DNA from 4 places in the Ruegeria sp. YS9 genome. Region 1 is predicted to be linked to each of the others. Evidence: riboswitches for the same ligand, from Rfam matches in the RefSeq annotation. Region 1 holds a riboswitch; each other region holds the start of a gene.
What was found. A riboswitch is a leader RNA that binds a small molecule or an ion and turns the genes downstream of it on or off. The one in region 1 is predicted to bind cobalamin.

Region 1 (4,211 bases):
GTCATCTCGATCATAGCGGTCATGATCGTCGGGGCTGGTCTGGACAAGACGGGGATCATGAACAAGGTGGCTGCCGTCATCCTCAAATACGGCGGCAAATCGGAAGGCAGGGTCGTTCCCATCATCTCCGGAACCGTTGGCGTCATTTCCTCGTTCATGCAGAATGTCGGCGCCGCTGCTCTGTTTCTTCCCGTTGTCAGCCGAATATCTTCACGGTCAGGTATACCGCTGTCGCGCCTGCTGATGCCGATGGGATTCTGCGCCATTCTGGGCGGCACAATGACAATGGTCGGGTCGTCTCCTCTTATCCTGCTGAACGATCTGATCCTGACGGCAAATGACAGTCTGCCGACCTCTCAGAAAATGGAGCCCTTCGGCCTGTTTTCGGTCACGCCGATCGGTGCGGTTCTGATCCTGACCGGAATTGGTTACTTTCTGCTGTTGGGACGCTGGGTTTTGCCCGAGGCTGAAGAGCCTGACAATACGGGTACCGGACAAGGGACACAGGAATACCTGCAAAGGGTCTATGGCCTCAAAGCCGATGTGTTCGAAGTCGTGGTGCCCGAGGACAGCCCCCTGGTCGGCAAGATTCTGGCCGACATCAACCACGAAAACCACCTGTACATCATTTCCACCTTCTATCGCGGCAAAACCTCGATGGTTCAGGTTTTGACAGCGGAAATTGCAGCGCCGTGTCGGCTGGCCATCGTCGGCCGCCGTTGGGAGGTCGAGAAATTCGCCGAGAAATACGGGCTGACCGTTCTTCCCGACTTGGACGTTTTCGTCGAAGAGTTCGCCCCAACCAATGCAGGCGTGGCCGAGGTGGTCATCACGCCCGACAGCAAGCTGATCGGCAAATGCCCCCGCGAGCTTTTGTTTCGCAAGACCTACGGGATGTCGCTGCTGGCCATTCACCGCGGCGAAGAGACGCTGAGCCATGTCGAGACCGAGGATCACGAATCCACTCAGATCGGGCTCGAAAAGTTTCAGGCGGGCGACATGCTCGTGGCGCATACCAGATGGGACAACCTGATGCGGATCAAACGAGATCCGGATTTCGTCGTTGTGACAACGGACTTTCCACAGGACGAGCTGAGGCCGCAAAAAGTCGGCTGGGCCCTGGCATTTTTCGCCATTTCGCTGTCGTTGATCCTGTTCACGGATGTCCGGCTTTCACTCTGCCTTCTTACCGGAGCGGTGGGCATGATGTTGACTCGTGTGCTCAGCGTGGATGAGGCATACCGCGCGGTCGGCTGGAACACCGTTTTCCTGCTCGCCTGCCTCATACCGTTGGGACAAGCCGTACAGAACACAGGCACCGCTGCGTGGATCGCCCAGCAGATCATGATAATTCTGGACGGCTGGCCGCTATGGTCGCTGCAAACCGGCATCGCCATTCTGGCGACGGCCTTTTCTTTGGTCATGTCAAATGTGGGGGCCACGGTTCTGCTGGTGCCTCTGGCGGTATCGATTGCGATAGCGGCTGGCGGGAATCCGGCCGTCTTTGCCCTGACCGTCGCCATTTCCACATCGAACAGCTTCATCATCCCAACCCATCAGGTAAACGCCTTGATCATGGGGCCGGCAGGATACAAGGTGATGGATTTCGTGCGGTCCGGAGGGATCATGACTGTGCTGTTTCTGGTCGTCTCGCTGCTCATGATCAACGTCATTTATTAGCGCGAGAGGATCCGGGGTATTCGGTGTTCTTTTCCCATCATCGGGACAGGTTCCCTTGAGCCACCCGCTCACCACAGTGTACGACCCTGGCAGAGATACCGTTGGTCTCTGGGCCCATCTCAGGCTGAACCCCGCACGACATGCCGCCCATCGACGCCCACAGGTCGCTTTCTACTCCTCTGCATCATTGTTGCGCGCGACTCGCTTGACAAGCAGGCCAGCGGTGCCGCATGTCCCTTTCGTTGGTGTCGGTGACAGCCGATGAAAAGGGAATGCGTCAACGGTCATGCCGCCAAACGCAGCCGCCCCCGCGACCGTGAACGGAGAGGATGCCCAATGCCACTGGCCCGAAAGCCGGGAAGGCGGGACATCCGACAGAGGCCCGCCTCTGGCATCCGCAAGCCGGGAGACCTGCCAACAACCGAAGTTGAAACCGGGCGGGGTGTTCCGGTGTCGGGTCCATGACCAATCGTGGCCCGCATGAAACCCCGTCCCCCGCGAAGAGGATTTGGGGGGATGAGAGACATGACCGAGACCGCACCAGTCGAGTTGCTGGTCTGTACCACCTGCCGTCGCGGCCTGCCTGTCGAAGATGACGCGCAACGCCCGGGCGCTTTATTGCACAAGGCCCTGGAACAGGCGGACCTGCCCGACGGTGTCACCCTGAAAGCCGTTGAATGCCTGTCAAACTGCGATCAAGGCTGTTCGATCGTATTGCGCGGCGGGCCGGGCCGCTGGACCTTCGTGTACGAAAACCTGAGCGAAACAGATCATGTCGACGTCATTGTCGACGGTGCGACCAAGTATCTGGCCACTGAAGATGGTTTGGTGAAATGGCGCGAACGCCCCGAACATTTTCGCAAGAACTGTGCCTCGCGCATTCCCCCGATTGGAGCCTGACATGTCGAACCTCGAAAAACTCCCCGTCACAGTGATCACCGGCTTTCTTGGCTCGGGCAAAACCACTTTGGTGCGTCACCTGATGCAGAACCCGCAGGGCAAGCGCCTTGCTGTCGTGGTCAACGAGTTCGGCGATGTAGGCGTCGATGGCGACATCCTGAAATCCTGCGCCATCCCGGATTGCCCGGCGGAAAACATCATGGAACTGGCCAATGGCTGCATCTGCTGCACCGTGGCCGATGATTTCATTCCCACCATCGAGGCTCTGATGGCGCTGGACCCGCGCCCGGATCACATCCTGATCGAAACCTCGGGACTGGCGCTTCCCAAACCATTGCTCAAGGCGTTCGACTGGCCCGATATCCGTTCCAGGATCACCGTGGACGGCGTGATTGCCCTGGCCGATGCCGAGGCCGTGGCCGCCGGTCGTTTCGCGCCCAATGTCGAAGCGGTGGACGCCCAGCGCATGGCCGATGACTCGATCGACCACGAAACGCCCCTGTCCGAGGTGTTCGAGGATCAGATCTCGTGCGCCGACATCATCCTGCTGACCAAGCCCGACCTCGCCGGCCCCGAAGGCGTGGCGAAGGCGCGCGAGATCATCGCAGCCGAGGCGCCGCGCCCCCTGCCCGTGGTCGAAGTGGCCGAAGGTGCCGTGGACGTTCGCGTCGTGTTGGGTCTGGAAGCCGCCGCCGAGGATGACATGGACGCCCGACCCTCGCATCACGACGGCCACCATGATCACGAGCATGACGATTTCGAAAGCATCATCGTCGAGTTGCCCGAGCAAGCCGATCCGACCCAACTGGTGGCCAATATCGAGCGTCTGGCGAACGAGCTGAACATCCTGCGGGTCAAAGGGTATGCTGCCGTTCAGGGCAAACCCATGCGCCTGCTGGTTCAGGCGGTCGGTGCGCGGGTACGGCACCAGTATGACCGTCCGTGGGAACCCGGCGAAGAACGCCGTTCGCGTCTGGTCGTCATCGCCGAGCATGACGATATCAAAGAGGCGGAAATCCGCGAAATCCTCGTGGGTGTGCGTGAGGCTGCCGAGTAAGACCCATGCACGTCGTCTTCCGCGAAAGTCACGGGCTCGAGGAAACCGAGACCCCGACCGATCTGGGCCAGAGCCCGGCGGATCTGGTGGTGCTGTCCTTTTCGGACAGCGACCTGGGTGCTTTCGCGGCGGGCTGGCATCGTGGTGGCGGGCCCGAGGGGCGGATGCCCTCGTTGCGGCTGGCCAACCTGACGGCGCTGAAACACCCCCTGTCGGTCGATACCTATGTCGAACAGACGTTGGAGGGCGCCAAGGGCATTCTGATCCGTCTGATCGGCGGGGTTCCCTACTGGTCCTACGGGTTGCAGCAGGTGCTGGCGCTGGCACAGGCCAAAGGCATCGCGCTGGCGGTGCTGCCCGCCGACGGGCGCGAGGACACGCGGCTGGACGACTATTCCACCCTGCCCGTTTCCACCCTGCGGCGGCTGGCGCATCTGTGCGATACCGGCGGCGAGGTCGCGGCACAGGCGGCGCTGGCGCAGATGGCGCTGGCGGCGGGGCTTTATGCCGGGCCGGTGATGGGCGCCAAGACCTTGCCCGAATGTGGCGCGTGGTGTCCGGATCGCGGCGTAAT
Region 2 (4,211 bases), on a different replicon from region 1:
AGGTCGAAGACGATCCGGTGCAAAGGCGACATGTCTCCGTCCACCAGACCGGTTCCAAGGCCGATGGCTGAAAAAACTTCGCGCACGGGGATTGGGGTGGTCCCGTAGACGATGGACAACAGCAAAAGGGCGGTCAGAACAACCGCCCCCAGCAAAATCAAACGGCCCAATTGGACCATATCAGTTGATCTCCGGGTGCATCGCCTTCGCCATCTTCTCGATCGCCTCGATATTTGCCGGACCGGGCGTCAGTTCCTCGTAACGCAGGCCAATCCAGCGCTCGTTCTTTACCGCGTCCGTTTGTGACATCACCGGGTGATCCTTGAGGAACTGGAAAGTGTCCTCTGCGCCGTTGCCGGACTGATAGTCGAGCAGCACCAGAAATTCCGGGTTGGCCGCGGCGACGGCCTCCCACGACGTGCGGCCCCAGCTGGTATCCAGATCATGCGTCACGCTCTCGCCACCCGCGGCTGCGATCATTGCATCGGGAATGGCGAACTTGCCGGCGGTAAACGGAGCATCGGCCGGCCCGTCCAGCAGGAACACGCGGGGCTTTGCCAGATCGGCTGTTTTTGCTTCGATGGCGGACAGTTGGTCCTTCCAGCGGGCAACCAGCGCCTCGGCCTTGTCCTCGACCTGCATGACCGTGCCCAGACGCAGAACGTCATCAAACAACAGGTTCATGCTGGCCTCGGGGCGATCCTTGTCCAGATGCACGCAGCTTTCGGACAGGATCATGGTCTTGATACCAAAGGGTTCCAGCGTGTCGGGCGTGACGTCACCGCCGGGTTTCATGCCATAGTACCAACCGGCAAAAAACAGATCGGGTTCGACGGCCACAAGGTTTTCAATGGTCGGGTATTTGGGGGCAAGCTCTGGGATATCGCCACGCTGAGCATCAAAATCAGGGCTTGTTTTGTACCAGCCGGTAATTCCGGTAAGCCCCACGATCTTGTCCTGAAGGCCGAGCGCAAAGGCCATATCCGTCATGTTCATGTCATGCACGACCAGACGTTCCGGCGCCGAGTCAAAAGCCAGCGGTTCGCCGCAATTGTCCACGGTGACGCCCTCTGCTGCCACCCCACTTGCCAAGCCAGCGAAGACGACCACTGGCCAGAGTTTCTGCATCATATGTAAGCTCCTGTTATTATGACAGTTTCCGTTTTCGGATATCCAGTGCGGGGATCATGCGGCCTTCGTGCTGAAAGCACAGATAATCCACGCCGAATGTCTCACGCACCCGGTCTGGGGTCAGAACTTCGCCAACAGGCCCGAACCCTGTCAGACGCGTGGCTTTCATCAACGCCACATGGCTGGCGAATTCCGGGATCATGACCAGATCATGGACGATCATGACGACCGTTACCCCCAGATCAGCGACCAGAGACAGCATGTGCCCCTTGGCATCGGGGTCCAGATGGTTGGTTGGCTCGTCCAGAAACAGCAACGACGGATTCTGGGCCAGCGCGCGCGCGATATGTGCGCGCTGACGTTCTCCGCCCGACAGTTGACCCATCGTCTTGTTGGCAAAATGCGACAGCTCGGTCGTCGTCAGCACCCGTTCAAGATCAGCCTTGTGCTGAGCCACCGAACGTTCGCCCTGAATCGGGATTTGTCCCAGCGCAACGTAGTCTTGCAGGCGCATCCGTCCGTCGGGCATTTCCTGCTGTCCGACCACAGCAATGGAGCGGGCGCGTTGGCGGGCGGACAGGGTACGAAGGCTTTGGCCTTCTATCCAAACATCACCCAAGGCAATCCGTTCAATCCCGCACAGCAGTTTCAATAGAGTGGTCTTACCGGCGCCGTTCGGCCCGGCGATTGCCAGAATTGATCCTTCTTCCAGACGAAAGGATACATCCTGCAACAGGATATCACCATTGAGCGCGTAGTACTCCAGATCCTCGGCAACCAGAAAGCTCATGATGTCCCTCGGGATGGCAAAGCGGGTATTCGCGACAGGGTCTTTGCGAAAAGGGCAGGAGGGCGGTCCGAAGCGCTGGTCCAGCCATCGTCGCTGTCGCCGAACTGGGTCGCGAATTCGACCAGGGCATCCAGGTCGTGTGATGTCTTAATGTCGCCGAACAGGTACTGCGCTTTGCCTGCGGCCTGAAATCCGACGGTCATGGCCCGTTCACAACCTGCCATACAGGCCACCATTCGGGTTTCAAAACCGTCAGGCAGCTGAGCATCCAGCGCGTCTTGCGCAGCCTCGGCAGGCATCGTCCCCTGACATGTTGAACAGATCAGAACGTAGTGATCAGAATAGCAGGTCATTGCCGTCTCCGTCGTTTGCCAGATGCAGACAGAGGGCACATACCCAGATATTACGCAAACGCGCCATCAAGCCTCCTTCGGGGACGCCCCGCCCCGGGTTGGTTACCATGCGATGGCAGGTCTCCTGACTTGCGGGTCAAGGCTCGGCCCACCTTCCCAACCCATACGGGTCAGTGGTGAAGTGGCGTCGCTCTCCGCTTACAGTTGCGGGGGCAGTCACGGACTTGGCACATTCCAGCGCCGCACCGTGTTCCCATTTTCATCCCTTACGGAACCATCCCGCTCAGCTAGTCCGGCTATGCCAGACTTGTCAAGCGGCAGGCGAAAGGGTGGTGGATGGAATTGCAACAGTTGAGCCAGCGATCCTGCTGCGCCAGCCCGGACCGAACGGTGTCAATAGTCTGATACAAGAAGAAAATCCGGATCGGTATCTTCCTCGACCTTCGAAAACCGTGGGATCGGCTCTTCGAACACATTGTCCGTACGGTCGTCATTCACGGTCGATACCTCGCCAATAAGGCAATCGCCGCGCTCGGCCCAGAAAGCGTGCCAGATGCCGGGCATCAAAGTTACGCTTTGCCCCGGCTTCAGCCGCAAGTGTTCTCCGGGTTGCAAGGTTACAGGGCAGGCATCGCTTGGGACCGTCACCGGGTTGTCGCGGTCGACGCCACCGTTTGGATCCGAGGCATGGATTTCCAGAACGAGGTCGCCGCCGCCCCGGTTTATGATGTCTTCTGCCTTGACGATATGCCGGTGCATCGGAGAAAGCTGATTGTCTTTCGAGATCAGTAGTTTCTCCGCATAGAGCATCCCGCGCCCGGATTTCAGATCCTTCGCCTCGCCATTGCGCAGAGTGAACAGAAACAGTCCAAGTTCGTCGAAACGGCCTTGTGCGTAATCGGTTATGTCCCATCCCAGCCCGCGGCCGCGGATCGTTTCCGCCAGAGGGCTGCGCATTTTCTCGGGCGACCAATCCGCAAAGGGTGGCAACACGGCACCGAAGGACTGAATGAATGCTTGTGCCTGGGTCTTGATACGGTTGATTTCGGATCGTTTCATCATGCCATCCCGCAGGTCAAAGCTCGTGCGCCCAGGGGGGTTCCGCCCCGGCTCGGGAAACGGTCACGGCCGCCACGTCAGCGCCCAGCTCCATGGCTGCTTGCAGGCTTTCAGCCGTCAATCCGCGCAGACCTGATTTGGTCAGATGCCCTGCACGGCTGAGACCGGTCAGGACGCCGGCGTTGAACGTGTCACCTGCGCCGATCGTGTCGACCACTTCAACGGGCTTCACAGGAACCGAGACTTCGGAACCATCCGCCAGATAGCCGTGCGCCCCGTCGCTGCCACGCGTGACGATGACAACGGAAGGACCCGCCTGCAACAGCACAGACGCCTTCGCGTCTTCGGATTCAGCGCCCGGAATGATCCAGTCCAGGTCCTCGTCTGAAACCTTGACGATATCCGCTTGTGAGATCATGCGGTTCAAACGCGCTCTGAACCGGGTTTGATCCTTGATGAAACCCGGGCGGATATTCGGATCCAGCATCACCGCCCGGTCGGAACCGTGGCGGTCCAGAAGGGCGGCATAGGCATCTGCGCAAGGTTCACAGGCAAGGCTGATTCCGCCGAGATACAGGGCTGAGACAGCAGGAAGCTGATCGGGCATGTCTTCTGGCAGCAACATCCGGCCCGCGGTGTTTTCATCAACAAAGCTGTAAGTCGCGTGCCCTTCCGAGAGCTGCACAAAGGCAAGCGTGGTAGGACGGTCCGAGATGATCACATGTGTCGTGTCCACATGACTGGCTTTCAGCGCATCGATCAATTGCTGGCCGAACATGTCCGATGACAAACCTGTCAGCATCCCAACCGGAACACCCAGACGTCCCATCGCGACGGCTGTGTTCAGAACTGCACCACCGGTATGTGGCACAAAGCCC
Region 3 (4,211 bases), 1.5 Mb from region 1:
AAGGTCGGGTACCGCGCAAGGGCCGTTTGGGTATCCTGCGCCAAGGCTGCAACCGGCGCACCACCGGCACCGCGAGAGGGCGATGCGAAGGCAGGCGGATGGGCCGCGCCAGCCGGCGCCGGACCGGCGGCGCCCGGTCGGGATATCGAAACGCCGCCATTGGGCCCGCCCGGCGGCAGCGGCGGGGTATCCTGCAATCGCTTGATCAGTTCTTCGGGACTGGGCAAATCAGCCACATGAGTCAGGCGGATAACGGCCATTTCAGCGGCCATCATGGCGTTGGGGGCAGCCGAGACTTCCTCGAGCGCCTTCAGCAGCATTTGCCACATCCGGGTCAGGACCCGCATCGGCAGAGCCTCGGCCATCTGTTGGCCCCGGGTCCGTTCGTCCGGAGAAACCGTCGGGTCCTGCGCCGCGTCAGGCGTGATCTTCACGACGGACACCCAATGCGTGATTTCGGCCAGATCGCGCAGCACCGCCAGCGGGTCCGCGCCTTCGGCGTATTGGCCGCTCAACTCGGTAAGTGCTCCGGCGGCATCGCCGCGCAGGATCATATCCATAAGGTCCATAACCCGGCCACGGTCTGCCAGTCCAAGCATTGCACGAACCTGATCGGCGGTCGTCTCGCCAGCCCCGTGCGAAATCGCCTGATCCAGCAACGAGGTCGCGTCCCGGGCCGATCCTTCCGCTGCTCGGGTGATCAGCGCCAGCGCGTCTTCGGCGATCCGGGCGTTTTCCGCTTCGGCGATCTTGCGCAGCAGGCCAATCATGTCTTCGGGCTCGATCCGGCGCAGGTCGAAACGCTGGCAGCGGGACAGCACAGTGACAGGCACTTTGCGGATTTCAGTGGTCGCGAAGATGAACTTCACATGCGCGGGCGGTTCTTCCAACGTCTTGAGCAGCGCGTTGAAGGCGCTGGTCGAGAGCATGTGGACCTCGTCGATGATATAAATCTTGTAACGCGCGCTGGCGGCGCGATAGCGCACGCTGTCGATGATCTCGCGGATATCGTTGACGCCTGTGCGGCTGGCGGCGTCCATCTCCATCACGTCGACATGGCGGCCTTCCATGATGGCGACACAATGTTCGCACTGACCGCAGGGTTCGGTTGTGGGGCCGCCGGTTCCGTCCGGACCGATGCAATTCATGCCCTTGGCGATGATCCTCGCGGTCGTGGTTTTGCCGGTGCCGCGAATGCCGGTCATGATGAAAGCCTGCGCGATCCGATCGGCCGCGAACGCGTTTTTCAGGGTGCGCACCATGGCATCCTGACCCACCAGATCGGCAAAGGTTTCCGGGCGATATTTGCGGGCGAGAACCTGATAGGCGGGGCTGGAGCTGTCTGTCATGTCTTCTCGTTGGGATTCGGGGCTTGGGCACAGCGTAGTGGCCACCGTTGCCCGCGTCCACAGCGTGGTGTGATGATTTTTGTTTTAGAAACGAGTCGCTTTCGCACTAAACTGCGTTAGCAGATTTAATGACTCATTTTGTAAAGAGTTCTTTGGGGAGGACACGTTTCATGTCGCAGTTGGTGATCTACGCCCTGCAAGTCGGTGGCGGAACGCTGGCACTGACCTCGATGCCCGGACGTGGCGGGGATTATTTCAGCGATCTGGATATGATCGCAGGCTGGCAGCCGGGGCTTGTTGTATCCATGACAACGGATGTCGAGATGCTTCAGGATGGGGCGAAGGATTTCGGCAGCGACATTCAAAGCCGCGCCAGCAGATGGGTTCACCTGCCGATCGAAGATTTCGGAGCGCCGACACAGGCGATTGATGACGCGTGGCCGTCCGTCAGCGCCGCAGCCCGACACGCGCTGTCAGGAGGAGGTCGCGTTTTGGTGCATTGCCGTGGGGGCTGTGGCAGGTCAGGTATGGTTGTTCTGCGGCTGATGATTGAATGCGGCGAACGCGCGGACACAGCGCTGGAACGATTGCGGGCGGTGCGCCCCTGCGCCGTCGAAACGGATGCGCAACTGGCCTGGGCCTCGCAGCGTGCGCAGGCACAGGTCAGTCTGGACTCAGATTGAAATCTGCGCGGGCGCGCAAACAGGTTTTTCGCGGCCGGATCGTGGAAACTTCGATCATCGCGCAGGGTGGGGTTTGCACGACGCCGGATGGCATCGCACTGACCGTGTTTCCGAAGACCAATTCGGCATAGAGGTTCAGGGGCTCAATTGCGGCTTCGGGCTGCGTGCCGCAAAAGACACGAATATTGTCTGATTGCGCGCGGAAAATTGCATGACATCCTTCGGTGCAATGTGACAGCTTGCTGCTGCCCTCAATCTCGAAATCATCACTTGTGGCCGAGGTCGCCTGGGTCATGGCTTCGGATATCGAGCGCGCCAGCCGCGCCAAAGCGGGGCAGGTTTTGCCCGTCCGCTGACATACTGTTGCACTGAATTCATGCGTTTTTGTCTTCCAGATCATCCTGCGCCCTCCGCGCGTGGTGGACAGGATATTTGGGACAGGTGGGACAGCGTGATGCCGTCAGGACCTGCCCGGACACCCCGCCCGAGTTTCGGTTTCGTTTCCGATGGCAGGTCTCCTGACTTGCGGGTCATCGCTTTGCCGACCTTCCCAGCCTTTCGGGCCAGTGGTGTTTTGGCATCGCTTACCGCTTACAGTTGCGGGGGCAGTCGCGGATTTGGTTGTTGCCTGCATGACCAGACATTACCGCACCGTGTTCCCTTTTCATCCCGACCCCTTGTGGAGGCCGGAAACCATCACACAACCGCTAGCGTTTGAGTACGCATCGAGTCAAGCCGATCTTTTGGCCGGACGCTTGGTCATGCTGGATACGATGTAGGTTCATGCATAATGTCGAGGGTGTCGAGGTTCGGAAACCGGATTTACCAAGCGAAAAGCCAGAGATCATGTTGGATACAGAGCAAACGGTATTGACCGAGGAGTTTCGCTTTCCTTCCGGGCAGAAAACACTGTCCGCCCGATTGTATAGCCCGCTGACTTCGCCCGAAATCGTCGTCGTGCTGAACAGTGCAACGGGTGTGCCGCGTGATTATTACCGTCATTTCGCACGATGGCTTGCCGCTGAGAAGGGTATGGCCTGCCTGACCTATGACTATCGGGATTATGGGCATTCCTTGACCGGCCGCCTGAAAGATTCGCGTGCGACCATGGCGGATTGGGCCTTGATCGACATGCCCGCGGCACGGGCGGAAATGCGTCGGCGATACCCGAATGCGAAACACTGGACCATCGGCCATTCCGTCGGCGCGATGTTGGGGCCTGTGCAACCGGATATCGATCTGATTGACCGGATGATCTGTGTGTGTTCGGGGCTTGTGACCCTAAGCGACCATCCGTGGCCCTATCGGGGTTTGGCGGGGTTGTTCTGGTACGGCCATGCTCCGCTTTTGGCCCGAGCCCTTGGCTACCTTCCCGGAAAGGCGATCGGGTTTGGCTCGGACCTGCCGGCATCGGTCTATTGGCAGTGGCGCAAATGGTGTACCGCGCCTTTGAATTATGTGCCTGAAATCGGGCATGAGTTACCTGCGGCGCAGTGGAAGGATTCTGGAACGCCCGTGGATTTGTTCACCTTCGAGGACGACCAGATGGTGCCGCCGGAAGCGGTTTGGCGGCTTGCGGACCTTTACGGCCCCGATGCCAACCGTCACCTGCTGAGCCCCGCCGATTTCGGGTTGCCTGAGGTTGGACATATCGGAGCATTTGCCCGGCGCAACGCAGCGGTTTGGCCGCGACTGATCGCCTGACCAGACGCGGCGCAGGACGGGCCGGGCACCGTCCTGCCATCACCGGTTGCGAAGCTTCTTTTCCTTCATGACGCCACGGACCATCTTGCCGAACGCTTTGTCCCGCGCCCGGGACTGCGCGACAGTTTCTGAGTTGCGCTGATCTTCGCGCCGAAGCTTGCGCCACCGGTCCAATCGAGCCGGGTCAAGCGTGCCGTGGCTGATCGCCTTTTGCACGGCACATCCGGGCTCGGAGTTGTGCTGGCAATCCGAAAAACGGCAGTCCCGGCTCAACGCGGCAAGGTCCGAGAAAACGTCGTCGATCCCGTCCTGAGCGTCCAGCAGGCGCAACGCGCGCATACCGGGTGTATCGATCAACCAGCCGCCGTTGCGCATCCGGTGCAGTGCCCGAGCGGTCGTCGTGTGCCGGCCCCGCGCGTCATCCTCGCGAATGTCCGAGGTGGCGAGATCCTGACCGGTCATGGTATTGGCAAGC
Region 4 (4,211 bases), on a different replicon from region 1:
TGCGTTCCGATCTTTCGATCGCGCGCACAAGCATCATGCCCACAAGGTAGCCAAAGCTGCGATATGTGTGCCAGTTTGTTGCTGGCCGAAAACCGCGCACCTTCATGGCGGCGCGCAAGCGCAGGTATTCTTCCCGCAACACCTCGATATACCGGATCGTGAACATCAGCAGGTAAACCAGCTTTTCCGGGCACCGCAGACGATGCAAGGCGTGACCCAGAGTGACTGGCTCCATCGTGCCGACCAAAACCATCAGGGACAGGATCACGGCATTGGCGGTCAAAGCAATCTCGACCGCTTTCCAGAAACCCTGCCAGCTTGCGGGGAATCCCCAAAGCGTGAACATCGGGGCTCCGGGCATGGAAAAGGGCAGCAGGACCAGCATGAACAGGATGAACCCATCCATCATGGCCATTCGCTTCAACGTCTTTCGCCACGGCAGACGGGAAACTATCAGAAGCGAAAGCGACACTGTCAGCGCCACGCAAAGCGCGCCGAGGGATGACAGCGCCACGGTCACGACAGCAAAAGCAACCGCCATGACGATACGCATCCGGGGATCCAGCTGGCTGATCAGACCGTCCGGCCCGTCACCGGCTTCGGCCAGTGTTTTTTCTTGGTGCCCCAGAACGTGTGCCATCAGGACGCCAGCTTGCGGCGGGCCGCCATGTAAAAGCCCAGACCGAACAGACCAACGATGTACCCGATCCCGCCAAGGATGGTTTGCAGGTCATTCTGTTCGCGATAGGCCGCAATCTCGCGCCTGAGCGGGCGCAATTCATCACGCACGGCTTTGGCGATAACCTGCTGTTCTTCGACGCTGAGAGAAGCCGCCGAACCGCTGGCCGGTGTCAAAGCAGCCGAAGACGAGTCTCCGGTTTCTGCCACGGCAACACCCAGAACCCGCGCGACATCTTCGGCAGACATCGTGACTTCGGCCACATGCCCGGCGCCAAGGTCAGCAAAGAAGGTGTGCGCCACGGCCGAGGTCGGCGTGTAGACAAAGAAACCGTCCGCATCCGTGACCGATCGACCCAGCTCGGCCCCGTCCGGGCCGGTGACAATGACCTCGGTCCCGCTTGCCATATCACCGTTGGAAAAGCCGATCTCGCCCTCGATCACGTCTCCCGACTCGAAAACGCCGGCTATGACCTTGTGCGCCAGGGCAGGCACGGGCGCACAGCACACAGCCAGTATGACAACCAGATGTTTCATGTGGTTGCTCCTCTGAAAAACAGTTCGGGCTTGACCTTGCGCGCCAACAAGACGGCGAACCCGGTCAAAATCGCCTCGATGGCCATGACTGGAATATGGGCGAAGAAAACAAGCTTGGCAGCGGGCAGGAACTCATCCCCCGACAGCGCCAGGGAAATCGCGACCATGCCGGTTGTCGCCGCAATTGCAAATGCGCCGCCGACACCACCCCAAATCGCACCATGCAAAGGTGTCCCGCGCGCGATCAGACGACCGAACAGCATTCCGGCCACCACCGCGGGCAGGGCGATATTGACGGTGTTGATCCCCAGCACCGTCAACCCGCCAAAGCCGAAAAAGACCGCCTGTAACAAAAGCCCGACGAACAAAGCCGGGAATGCGGCCCAACCAAGCAGCAGCCCGGCCATGCCGTTGAGGATCAAATGGACCGACGACGGACCAATGGGTACGTGGATCAACGATGCTACGAAGAAACTGGCTGACAGCACACCGGCAGTGGGGATGCGATCAAGATCCAGAGACCTGAGACCCATGGCGATCCCGCCCGCGGCCGCTATGGCGCCGCCAACAACAACCGGGTTGGAAAGGGCTCCGTCGACGATGTGCATTCGGGGTTACTCCAGATCCCAGGCGCGAATCCAGATCACCGCATCCTGGCTGAGTTCTTTGCCCTCATGTTCGGTTGCCGGACCGGAACCAAGTGCTGCGAAACCCCAGTAGCCGGCTTTTGGAACGCCGAACGAAAAATACCCGTTGTCGTCAGATATGGCGACCACCGCACCACCCGGCATAGGGGACACTTTCGGTGCAGAAGCGGCCGCGCTGTCCATGTCGGGTTCGGCGGCCATGTATTCGATCTCGATCTCGGCCCCCGCAACCGGCTGACCATCAGCCAGCACACGGCCCGTGAAGGTTGAACCCGCGATGATGTTGGTCGGCTTGTTCAGCGGGATAATCTCGGTCGGCAGACCCACGGGATTCATCCAGTCGGTCGGTAATTCGTTGCGGTTCAGGAAGGCTTTGGTGAGCTGTTGGATATAGATGTCTTCGGATTCCTCATAGTAAGGCTGAGGAACCGTCACCAGCACATAGTCACCCGACCGTTTGACCGGGACACTGCCTTTGAACGCCGCGCCCTCGTTTTGCCCGCCGGTGAACCGGATAGGTTCCAGCGTATCCAGCAAATCGGTCTTTTCACCGTTGTGGATCACATAGAATTCCTGCGGCTTTTCCAGATCCATGACATGGCCGTTTTCGAACGGATGCCAGAAAACCAGCTTGACCGGCACATCACCCGGTTTCTCGATCATGGTGTCGGTGGTGTATTCCAAAAGGAAATGCGCATTTGCCATGGCAGGAAGTGCCATCACGGCAGCGGCTGCACTGAGCAGCGTTTTCATGAACAGTCGTCCTTGTCCCGTCGCGCCAATCCCGGCGCGAAATTCGTTTTGACCACGGGACATTCGACGCCAAATTACCCTTTCAGGCATCCTGGTCCGACGCACATCCCGTCGCCGATTAGGAGTGCCCGTTAGAGGGCACATGTCCGGCAGGTATCCTGACTTGCGGGTCAAAGCGTTGGACTGGCCTTCCCGGGCAAACCCCAGTGGCGTTTCAGCCCTGCTCGCCGCTTACAGTTGCGGGTGCAGTTGCGGAATTGGGCCTGAGCCCGCACCGCATTCCCTATTGATTCCAGAGCAAGCCCCGGAACCGGACATGCCGAGCGGCTTGCCAGACAACTCAGCCCTCGGTCAACGAAAATGTGCCGTGGCCGTCGAAAAAATGCTGAATTCGGCAGTTCGGGCGGGTAAATCGACTTCGTGAAAAATCCAAGGCAGCAGGATGATTTCATGCCTAAGCTTCTGAAAGATACCGTTCCGACAACGGCAGGCTTGCCGCGCCCAGTGAGCGTGCTTCCGGGCCCACGGTCCCTTCCAGCACCACGGGGCGCTCAAGACCGGTCAGGTTCAGCTTGGACAGTTTGTCTTCGACCATTTCAACCAAACGCGCCTTGATGTCCTGCGGCATCCAGCCGTCAATCTTCACGCATTCGAAATCTATCAGGCTACAGGATGAGACAATCGCATGGGCAATCCCGCTCGCCGTCCGTTTCAACCAGTTTTCCAGTTGAACATTTGGCACATCCCAACGTTCGGTCGTTTCCCATAAAGACTGCGAGGTCGCCCCTGCTGTCGTGATCGCACGCTCGAGCACATAAAGGCTGGCCACGTCGATAAGCGGCCTGACACCGCCCGTACCATCCGGCACAGGCAGGGGGCCGATCGCCCCCGAGTTTCCACGCCCCGAAAAGATCGCGCCATTGAGAACCACACCGCCGCCAATGAAAAACCCGATATAGAAATACAGAAAATCCCTTGGTCCATCGGCCGGACCGAATACCAGTTCCGCACCACAAGCCGCCGTTGCGTCATTTTGCAGAAAAACCGGCATATCGAGGCGACCAGCCAGGTCAGCCTTCAGGTCTGATACGCGCCACGGGTCCATTTCTTCCTGAGGAACCTGAAGGGCCTGGGCCCAGTCCCACAGGTAGAACGGCATGGCAATTCCAAGACCCGCAATCCTGCCTTTGGCCTCGGGCGACATGGATGACATCATTTTGCCCAGACTCTGCGTGGAAAACTCCAAAGTGGCTTTCGGCGTTGGATAGTCATAGGTTCGCCGCTTGCGTTGCCGCACGTTTCCCACAAAGTCAGTCAAAACCAGCTCGGTACTGCGGCGCCCGACCTTGAGCCCAAAGAAAAACGCACCATCCGGGTTGAGACGCATGGGAACGGAAGGTTGCCCGACTTTCCCGCGGACCGGTTCACCGCGCAGAAGCAACCCATCCTTTTCCAATTGACGCATGATGACGGAAACCGTTTGTGCCGACAGTCCCGTCATGCGCGCGAGTTCGGACTTCGCAAGGGCCTGATGACGTCGGACAAGCGACAACACCAGCCGTTCGTTGCGGGCCCGCATGCCGCTTTGATTGGTTC

Region 2: another riboswitch for cobalamin. It lies ahead of NOR97_RS18665 (DUF1636 domain-containing protein); the one in region 1 lies ahead of NOR97_RS04495 (DUF1636 domain-containing protein).
Region 3: another riboswitch for cobalamin. It lies ahead of NOR97_RS13235 (hypothetical protein); the one in region 1 lies ahead of NOR97_RS04495 (DUF1636 domain-containing protein).
Region 4: another riboswitch for cobalamin. It lies ahead of NOR97_RS17550 (DUF4198 domain-containing protein); the one in region 1 lies ahead of NOR97_RS04495 (DUF1636 domain-containing protein).

Annotation. Positions count from the first base shown of each region.
Region 1 is NZ_CP102409.1:868,604-872,814, reverse strand. It holds gene NOR97_RS04500 (SLC13 family permease) at 1-1,680, shown strand, start outside; cobalamin riboswitch at 1,907-2,114, shown strand; gene NOR97_RS04495 (DUF1636 domain-containing protein) at 2,206-2,580, shown strand; gene cobW (cobalamin biosynthesis protein CobW) at 2,582-3,637, shown strand; gene cobN (cobaltochelatase subunit CobN) at 3,643-4,211, shown strand, end outside.
Region 2 is NZ_CP102410.1:519,389-523,599, reverse strand. It holds gene NOR97_RS18680 (iron ABC transporter permease) at 1-179, opposite strand, end outside; gene NOR97_RS18675 (ABC transporter substrate-binding protein) at 181-1,131, opposite strand; gene NOR97_RS18670 (ABC transporter ATP-binding protein) at 1,148-1,921, opposite strand; gene NOR97_RS18665 (DUF1636 domain-containing protein) at 1,918-2,274, opposite strand; cobalamin riboswitch at 2,371-2,568, opposite strand; gene NOR97_RS18660 (D-lyxose/D-mannose family sugar isomerase) at 2,668-3,333, opposite strand; gene NOR97_RS18655 (carbohydrate kinase) at 3,350-4,211, opposite strand, start outside.
Region 3 is NZ_CP102409.1:2,615,114-2,619,324, reverse strand. It holds gene NOR97_RS13245 (DNA polymerase III subunit gamma/tau) at 1-1,349, opposite strand, end outside; gene NOR97_RS13240 (dual specificity protein phosphatase family protein) at 1,520-2,032, shown strand; gene NOR97_RS13235 (hypothetical protein) at 2,013-2,432, opposite strand; cobalamin riboswitch at 2,523-2,745, opposite strand; gene NOR97_RS13230 (hypothetical protein) at 2,816-3,736, shown strand; gene rsgA (ribosome small subunit-dependent GTPase A) at 3,776-4,211, opposite strand, start outside.
Region 4 is NZ_CP102410.1:262,773-266,983, reverse strand. It holds gene cbiQ (cobalt ECF transporter T component CbiQ) at 1-640, opposite strand, end outside; gene NOR97_RS17560 (cobalt ABC transporter permease) at 640-1,215, opposite strand; gene cbiM (cobalt transporter CbiM) at 1,212-1,823, opposite strand; gene NOR97_RS17550 (DUF4198 domain-containing protein) at 1,830-2,615, opposite strand; cobalamin riboswitch at 2,746-2,945, opposite strand; gene NOR97_RS17545 (ROK family transcriptional regulator) at 3,070-4,194, opposite strand.